4 regions of the Desulfobacca acetoxidans DSM 11109 genome follow, and region 3 is predicted to be linked to each of the others. Evidence: riboswitches for the same ligand, from Rfam matches in the RefSeq annotation. Region 3 holds a riboswitch; each other region holds the start of a gene.
The links. A riboswitch is a leader RNA that binds a small molecule or an ion and turns the genes downstream of it on or off. The one in region 3 is predicted to bind cobalamin.
Positions count from the first base shown of each region.

Region 1: linked by a shared signal. The riboswitch ahead of cbpA (modified peptide precursor CbpA) and the one ahead of cbiM (cobalt transporter CbiM) in region 3 are both predicted to bind cobalamin.
Region 2: linked by a shared signal. The riboswitch ahead of DESAC_RS13435 (zinc-dependent dehydrogenase) and the one ahead of cbiM (cobalt transporter CbiM) in region 3 are both predicted to bind cobalamin.
Region 4: linked by a shared signal. The riboswitch ahead of DESAC_RS03815 (hypothetical protein) and the one ahead of cbiM (cobalt transporter CbiM) in region 3 are both predicted to bind cobalamin.

Region 1 covers NC_015388.1:1,408,093-1,410,283, reverse strand. The annotation lists gene DESAC_RS06075 (GGDEF domain-containing protein) at 1-264, opposite strand, end outside; cobalamin riboswitch at 654-860, shown strand; gene cbpA (modified peptide precursor CbpA) at 938-1,066, shown strand; gene cbpB (peptide-modifying radical SAM enzyme CbpB) at 1,082-2,191, shown strand, end outside.
Region 2 covers NC_015388.1:2,978,151-2,980,341, reverse strand. The annotation lists gene DESAC_RS13435 (zinc-dependent dehydrogenase) at 1-720, opposite strand, end outside; cobalamin riboswitch at 999-1,184, opposite strand; gene DESAC_RS13430 (nicotinate phosphoribosyltransferase) at 1,296-2,191, shown strand, end outside.
Region 3 covers NC_015388.1:2,495,358-2,497,548, reverse strand. The annotation lists gene DESAC_RS11170 (hypothetical protein) at 24-218, shown strand; cobalamin riboswitch at 366-550, shown strand; gene cbiM (cobalt transporter CbiM) at 802-1,407, shown strand; gene DESAC_RS11160 (sirohydrochlorin cobaltochelatase) at 1,455-2,191, shown strand, end outside.
Region 4 covers NC_015388.1:900,743-902,933, forward strand. The annotation lists cobalamin riboswitch at 240-416, shown strand; cyclic di-GMP riboswitch class I at 592-667, shown strand; gene DESAC_RS03815 (hypothetical protein) at 745-1,917, shown strand.

The DNA.
Region 1 (2,191 bases), 1.1 Mb from region 3:
ATCATCCACGGAGGCCATTTTCACTAATTTCTCTTGGGCTGCGGCAACCTTGCGGGTAAGTCTGGCAATAAAATAATATAATCCTCCCAATACCAGGAGAATCACCGCTAGACTCACTAATATCCAGACATAATCTCTCTGGTTGGGGTCGCTGAACAGGATCGCGGCGGCATCAAATCCGATCATGGTGTCCTGAGGTTCCACCTGCCACGATTGCCGGTCAAAGTACGAAATCTGACGCCGTGTTTCATAATTAATGTTCATCCGCAAACTGCGTTGCTGCCCCTTGCAGCACAAAGAGAAAAACGAAAATCATATTTGTCGGAGCGGGATTAGCCTGCCCCTACAAGGGATAACTCCAAAAATAAAGGACTTTCCGGGTGGAGACTATCAAAGAGTTATTTGAACATTTGAATATCTTACAAATAACGCGGGCAGCCTCTTTTCTGATACGGTTTAAGTTGCGCGAACCTCAAGCAGCCCAAATAAGCCCCTTAACAAGGCGCATGAAAGTCCTTCGAACGATTATTTTTTATCATGCGATCAGCAGAGATACAATCCTTTCCACAATTATAGAAAACGATGGGCGCGATAGGCCAAAGGCAAACCGGTTGTAGAAATATTTATCGCACACCGAAGCCGGTTTATCATTGACAAAGGCGGGAGGATTAAGTATGAATTAGATGTTGGTCAGCATCCCGGAACACGGTGTAAATCCGTGGCGGTCCCGCCGCTGTAATCGGGGACGAGGAGGGCGAAGGGAATATCCCGGCCACTGCCGCAGGCCACTGCGGTGGGAAGGTTGCGCCTTCAACGGTTAATCCGAAAGCCAGAAGACCTGCTGTTCCAGACACAATTTAGTGAACTGCTTATGGTAAAGGGAGTTCCGTATCATACGGGATTCCCTTTTTTATTTTAATCCTAAGGAGGATGGAAGATGCAACAAAAGGTCATTACCCCAGATTCTTCCAAAAAACTTGCCCCCATCGGTTACCGCTATAGCTGCAAATCCGATGGCACCAACACTGGCCTATCCCACTACATTCTGTTGGACAACAAGAAGTAAGATAAGGATGCACTCTTGAAACCTGCAACATCGCTTGCCGGGGTCTCTGCCAATGTGGGGCAGGGCCCCCGCTTTTCCCTGATGGATATCGGTCATCCCGATTACGCCGTCCTCATCGAAGGGGATACCGGTTTCTGGACCCTGGTTCCCCGGGCCGAGGCTGGAGAATACTTATTAGGCAACTTCATACCCCAGATATTCATGGAACACCAGGAACACTTTCAGCGGGAGATGCAAACCCTGCGCTTTGAGCTGATCCCCTCGGCGGTCTATTTTAACCCTACAGAACGATGCAACCTAAATTGCTCCTACTGTTATATCCCCAGCGACATCCGGCTCGGCGGGATGGATATGCCGCCGTTGCGGCTCCTCCAAGCATTAGAGATGTTGTCGGATTACTTCGGCCGTACCCTGCCGGAGGGTGTCATGCCGCAGATTATATTTCATGGCAGCGAACCGATGATGGTCAGGGATGCGGTTTTTGCCGGGATTGAACGATACGGCAACCGCTTTCGCTTCGGCATCCAGACCAATGGCACTATGCTGGACGATGCAGCATTAGCTTTTATCCAGGCGCACCAGGTCAGCCTGGGCCTCTCCCTGGACGCTCCGGTAGCGGATATTGCTGATCAAACGCGGAAAAACTGGCAGGGCCGCGGGGTATACGGTGTAGTAGCTCCTCTCTTGGACCGGTTAGCAGATTACCCAAACTACAGTGTCATCTGCACCGTCACCCAAACCAATGTAGACCGTTTGACAGACATGGTAGAATTTCTTCATGGCGCCGGTGTCAGGGTGGCCATGCTCAATCCGGTACGTTGCACTCAACCCGGAGGCCGTGATCTCAAACCGGATGACCAAGTCTTTGCCCGACACTTCAGTGCCGCCCTAGAGCGGAGCCATGATCTGTTTCAGGCCACCGGCCGCAAACTGGTCATCGCCAATTTTGCCAATATCCTCATAGGCATCGTAGCACCGTTGGCCCGCCGCCTGATGTGCGACATCTCTCCCTGCGGCGGCGGACGCTGTTTCTTTGCCCTGTCAGCCAGAGGTGACCTCTTCCCCTGCAGCGAGTTCATCGGCATCCCGGAATTTAGGGGGGGCAATCTCTTCAACACTCCGGTG
Region 2 (2,191 bases), 480 kb from region 3:
CTCCACTCCCTTGCCGGCCGTGGTCTCCAAAATGGCGGTTACCGGATCTTCCTGGAAAATGTCCAACAATAGATCGGCCCCGGCTTGGACTGCATCCTGCAAGCGTCCGGGATCATTTTCTACCAGGATTATCCGGGAAGCTCCCCGCAACCGCGCCACCTGGACCTGCAGCCAGCCCTGGGGACCGGCCCCCCAAATGGCAACCTGGTCCCCCATGCCAACCCTGGCCAGTTCCTGGGCGTTCAGGCAGCAGGCCAAGGGCTCGGCCAGGGCGGCAAGGTCAAAGGCTAGAGCGTCAGGCAGGTGCGATACCGCCCCCTGGTGCACACCGGCGGCGGGAACGGCGACGAACTCGGCCAAACCGCCGTCGTGGTGAAAACCGATAATCTGCATAGCCTGGCACATGTTCGGAGCGCCCTGTAGACACCAGCGGCAGCGGCCACAGGGCAATCCCGGAGCCACCTGCACCCGGTCACCCACCTGAAAGTCAGATAAATCATCGGAAACGGCGGCAATTTCTCCGGCGAGCTCATGCCCCAGGATGCGAGGCAACAGCAGGTCACGATGTCCCCGCTGCCACATCTTGACGTCGGTGGCGCAGAGCGAGCAGGCGCGCACTTGTATGAGGAGACCGCCGCTCGGGCAGAGAGGGCGAGAGACCTCGGTGATCGCTAAATCTTTGGGTCCCCGGAGGACCGCTGCTAACATCTGATCAGCCATTTTTCCACCTGTAGCGTTTGCCAAATCTTTTCCTATTTTATTGTCTTGACTTAGCGGTTACCCGCCCATCATGAGTAATGACTTCCCGGTAGCACCGGCTTTCCAGCCTGTGCTGCGAACAATTGCTAACTACGGCGGTACGGCGCTACGGCACTGCAGTACCGGCAGGCCCATCGGTAGGGGCGAATCTTGTATTCGCCTTATGCAACTTAGACCGGTTGGGCACCATAAAAAAAGCCCCTGGCGCGTCTGGCCAGGGGCGGTTGTTGCCATAAACCTGCCCTGAGGATCGACCTGCTCGTCTTCTGGCTTCCGGATCAACCTCCCCCGGCCCTTCCCGCCTGAGTGGGCTCAGACAGTGGTTCTGCCGGTTTTGTCCCCGGTTACAGCGGCGGGACCGCCCCGGATTCACACCGGGTTCCGTAGTTGGCGGCAGCCAACCCGCAGATCAACTCTACTGTTATGATACCTTATTATCACGACATCTGTCCTCCGTCAAGTCTGGTTTAATAAGGCTGAACAATAAAATTTATTGACGCAGAGAGGTCATTCCATTACATTTATAGTTCAAAAAAATGCTATCCAATAACCCGCATATAAACCACCCCCACTTAGGGGAGCAATACGCCCTTCTCACCGATCTCTATGAGCTGACCATGGCAGCCAGCTATCTGGAGGAGGAAATGCATGAGGAGGCGACTTTTAGCCTCTTCATCCGCAAGTATCCCCCGGATCGGGGCTATTTTGTGGCCGCCGGGTTGGAGGAGGCGCTTAATTATCTGGCAACCCTGCGCTTTGGCGAAGACGATCTGGCCTATCTGGATTCAACCCGCCTGTTTAAAATCGCCTTTCTGGATTACTTAAAAACGGTGCGATTTACCGGGGAGGTCTGGGCCCTGCCGGAAGGGAGCATCTTTTTCAAGGATGAACCGATCCTGGAGGTAACCGGGCCTATTATCGAAGCGCAGTTAGTCGAGTCCTTTCTCATCAACGCCATCAATCTGCAAACTATGATCGCCACCAAGGCGGCCCGCTCTACGGTAGCGGCCGGGGGGCGGCGGCTGGTGGATTTTTCCCTGCGCCGCACGCAAGGAACGGATGCGGGGCTCAAAGTTGCCCGGGCCAGCTACCTGGGCGGCTTTGTCGGGACGAGCAATGTCCTGGCCGGCAAGCTCTACGGTCTGCCTATCTTCGGTACCATGGCTCACTCCTATGTGACCAGTTTCAAAAGCGAGATTGAGTCTTTTCGGGCTTTTGCGCGGGCCTTTCCCCACAACACGGTGCTGCTGATCGACACCTACGACACCATCGCCGGGGCCAAGAAGGCCATTCAGGTAGGCCTGGAAATGGCGGCCCGGGGCGAGAGACTGCGCGGGGTACGGTTGGACAGCGGCGATATGGCGGCTTTGAGCATTGAGGTCCGCCGCCTGCTGAACGAGGCCGGCCTCGACTACGTTACCATCTTTGCCAG
Region 3 (2,191 bases):
CTCAAGATGCAAAGGAGGATGTCATGGAAGAAAAAAAGACTATGGTCTGCACCTGTAAAAATTGCGGCAACGAGGCGGAAATGACCATCAAGTGCGAAGAGTTCATCGTGGGGACCAAGCCGGCCGAAGCTTCAGGGAAACCCGAAGCCGGGCAGGTGAAACGTACAATTGCATGTACCCAGTGCGGCAATGAAGCCGAGATGATCGTTGATCTGTAATTAATATAATAGTTCGGGGCAAAGGAGCTCCATGCCGTACTGCTCCTTTGCCCTATTACTAAATTCTGATCAAATCTCCGAATTGTCCGGCCTGATTTCCCGAGCCGGTAACTCGGGAAAATGTGTTGACAGGATCGGACCTCTCAGATTATAGTATGGCATCTGGGTACCCATGCGGGTTTAATAGGGAAGACGGAAGAGCCGTCGCGGTCCCGCCGCTGTAACCGGGGACGAACCCTGCTAAGGCCACTGTTTCCTTTGAGGGAAATGGGAAGGTGTAGGTATTAGGACGATCCGGAAGCCAGAAGACCTGCCCGGATGAATCTGGGTGGTGCGAAAGACACCAACCCGGGAACGGACCGCTCTGGACAAGCGCTCTCCGGAAATTAAGGACGAAAAAGCTGGGTTAATCCTTAAGTCCACACGGACTTAGGGATTTTTTTTTGCGGGGGGGGGCAATATGGGTCCACATGTGGGTGCACTTTGGCGTAAACCATTTCCCTGGCTTGGGGTTAATTTCTAAATGGCAATCAGCACTCGTAAGCTGATTGCCAAACGCCAAAATATTCTGAGGGGGCAGAACATGCATATTTCTGAAGGAGTTCTTAGTCCCGCGGTGTTGGGCGCGGGCGCCGCTTTGACGGCGGTGGGCACTGCCATCGGCCTGAAACAGGTTGACTATGAAGCCATTCCTCGGGTGAGTATCTTATCGGCCACTTTTTTTGTGGCTTCCCTTATCCATGTGCCGATAGGTCCGTCCAGTGTGCATCTGTTGTTGAACGGCCTTATGGGACTCTTGCTGGGTTGGGCGGCATTTCCGGCCGTTCTCATAGGACTCTTTTTGCAGGTCTTGCTTTTTCAATTTGGTGGGTTTACGGTATTGGGGGTGAACACCTTTAACGTCGCTGCTCCCGCAGTTCTCTGTTTTTATATCTTTCGGGACGTGCTGCGCCAGGAGGGGACTCTGGCAGTGGTGGCGTCTTTTGCCTGCGGGTTTTGCACCGTGTTATTGACTGCCCTGTTCACCGCCCTGTCCCTCATGTTTACCGGCGAGGGGTTTCTTACGGTAGCCAGATTGGTTGTTCTGGCTCATATTCCGGTAATGATTATCGAGGGTCTCTTTACCATGTTTGTCTTCTTTTATCTAGTTAAAGTCCGCCCGGAAATGCTAGAGAAAATATATGCCTAAAAATATTTGTCTTGAATCACTGAGTTAGGTTTTCAGGAAGCTAAAGTATGCAGACACCCATCGTTTTGACGGCCTTTGGGACCACCACGAACGCCTTTAAGACCTATGACTTTGTGGATACGATTATCCGGGAGGAGTTTCCCGGCCACGAAATTTTGTGGGCCTTTTCCTCCCGTATGGTCCTGGACCGTCTCAGGCACCGGAGAAAATTTGAAGTAAGGCATCCCCATGAAGTCCTTCAGGCCTTATCCGATAAAGGTCATACCTGGGCAGTGATTCAATCCATGCATCTGCTTTGCGGGCATGAGTTCTATCGTCTGTTGGAAGAGGTCAAACCTCTAGCCATTCGCACCAGTATCGGACTCCCTTTATTAAGTTCTTATGAGGATTACCGACAACTGGCTAAGTCATTTGATTTTAAGAATAATCTATCCGAAGGAGAAGCCCCGGTTCTGGTGGGTCATGGCACGGACCATCCATCTTGGGCCGCGTATCCGACCCTGGAAAGCATCCTGCGGGAGGTTCATGGGTCTGACTTGTATGTCGGGGTTGTGGAGGGATACCCATCTCTGAAACAGGTGTTGGAAGCAGTAACCGCAGCAAAATTTCGGAAAGTGAGGCTCATCCCGCTGATGTTGGTTGCCGGAGCGCATTTCTATGAAGACCTGTGCGAAGGAGAGGACTCATGGAAAACTGCCTTCGAGGGGGCCGGCCTAGAAGTGAACGTGGAAGCTCAGGGTATTGGCTTCAGAAAGGAAGTCATCCGGGTTTTTGTCGGCCATAT
Region 4 (2,191 bases), 1.6 Mb from region 3:
TCTCAACATTGAGCAATATTGCCCAAGTCTCTAACTGAGATTTTTAATATGATTGCAATTGTGAATTGATGGCCGAAAGTTGTTTTTCCAGCATTTTCGGCCAGTCAAGGGGGCGCCCGGGATTGTGGGATGGCAATGGAGGTTGTCTCGGGGCGCCGAATTTTCCGGAAAGGAGGTGAAGCTACAGAGTGATCCCCGGTGGGTCGCCGAGCGGACCCCGGGAAGGGTGTGAATCAAGGAACGATAACACCATGACTGGCCAAGGGAACTGGGTGTGAATCCCAGGCGGGCGCGCCGCTGTGAACGGGGACGAAGGCCGCAGGTGAGCCACTGTGGGGTAGTGCAGCTCCCATGGGAAGGCGCGGTTGGTAGGTCGATCCGTGAGCCAGAAGACCTGGCAGTTTCATAGGGATATGGTCCAATGCAGACCTCGCGGAACGGGTCCGAGGGCCTTATAGAGATGGTAGATGCCAGAATGAGGCAAGGCCCCGATTCCCGCGGAATCGGGTTTTTTTCGGTCAACTCTCAGCCGGAGTAAAGCAGCATGGCATGATGTAAGCAAAGGCACCGCCTGATCCAAAAATGGTTACGTCGTGAACAAGCCACACCCCGGGCGACCGGGGGCCGGAAAGCCGCGGGTCTCAGCAGAGACGGCCGGGTTGCCACCAGGCAGCCCGGTTTTTTTGTTTATCCATTGCATAAACGAATTGCCTGAAATAATGGTACATGAAGGGAGATAAACACATGCGTATTGATCGAAGGACAATAACGAACCAGATGCTTGGTTGTTTCATGGCCTTGGCATTGATGCTGCTCCTTCCCGCGGCTTCCGAATCGATGACATTTTCGGGCCTTGGCATGTCGGAGGGTTATAAAGGTAGCGTAGCTTACGACATTTCTGCGGATGGCTCCATTATAGTCGGTCTTCAGTCTACCCCTACTTACGCTGCCGAGGCGTTTCGTTGGACGGCTTCGAGCGGCTTTGCGAAGGTGGGCGATCTGCCGGGAGGGGAAACTTATAGCATCGCCTTCGGCGTTTCTGGGAATGGCTCGGTCGTGGCTGGTTGGAGCCGGTCTGGCTTAGGCGAAGAGGCGTTTATTTGGACCGCGTCAGGCGGCATAAAAGGTCTGGGCGACCTAGCGGGGGGGTATACCAGAAGCTACGCCGATAGCGTCTCTGCGGACGGTTCCACTGTGGTGGGTTACTCCACGTCCACTAGCGGTGATGAGGCTTTTGTTTGGAAAGCATCAACCGGCATGGTGGGGTTAGGAGATCTGCCGGGATCTGATTTTAACAGCAAGGGCACTGGAGTTTCCGCGGATGGTTCGGTCGTGGTCGGTTGGAGCCACTCCAGCAATGGTCAAGAAGCATTTATTTGGAAAGCATCAACCGGCATGGTGGGGTTAGGAGATCTGCCGGGAGGATCTTTTAAGAGCGTAGCGGAAGATATTTCTGATAACGGCTTGGCCGTGGTCGGAAATTCCTTATCCTCCAACGGAAGAGAAGCGTTTCTCTGGACCGAATCAGGCGGCATGATAGGCCTGGGCGACCTGGCGGGAGGAAGTTTTTCGAGCGAAGCCTTGTCGGTTTCTGCGGACGGGTCCACCGTGGTTGGCAGAAGCACATCTGGAAACGGCACTGAGGCGTTTGTATGGACGGAACAACTTGGAATGGTCAGCATTGAAGAATTGTTGATCGCGGCCGGCGTCGACACGACCGGATGGGGGTTAACAGAAGCCCTTGGCGTCTCTGCGGATGGCCTCACGATTGCCGGAAAAGGGTCCAATCCTGCTGGGAAGACGGAAGCCTGGGTGATTACGTTGGATGCTGCGCCAGTTCCCCTCCCCGGCGCGGTGCTGCTCCTGGGCGCCGGTCTTTGTCGCCTGGCTGCGGCGCGGCGGCGCCGGAGTCACTGATTGTGGCCGTGATCAGGGGGAAAGACGGATTATCCTGTCATTAACCGAACAGGTCTTTGTTGGCGCGGCGGAAGTCTATCGATGCCCACAATATCTGATTCACCCCTCACCCTGACCTCAATGTTGTTAAATTACAAAGGTAGGGGTAAAGGAAAATATTACAATCCCCCCTGCCCCCCCCTTGAGAAAAGGGGGGAAAGGGGGAACCTCCCACAGGCGCTGGGAAGGTGAGCTTTTTAAGTCCCCCTTTGGTGGCGAGGCAGGAAGACATTAT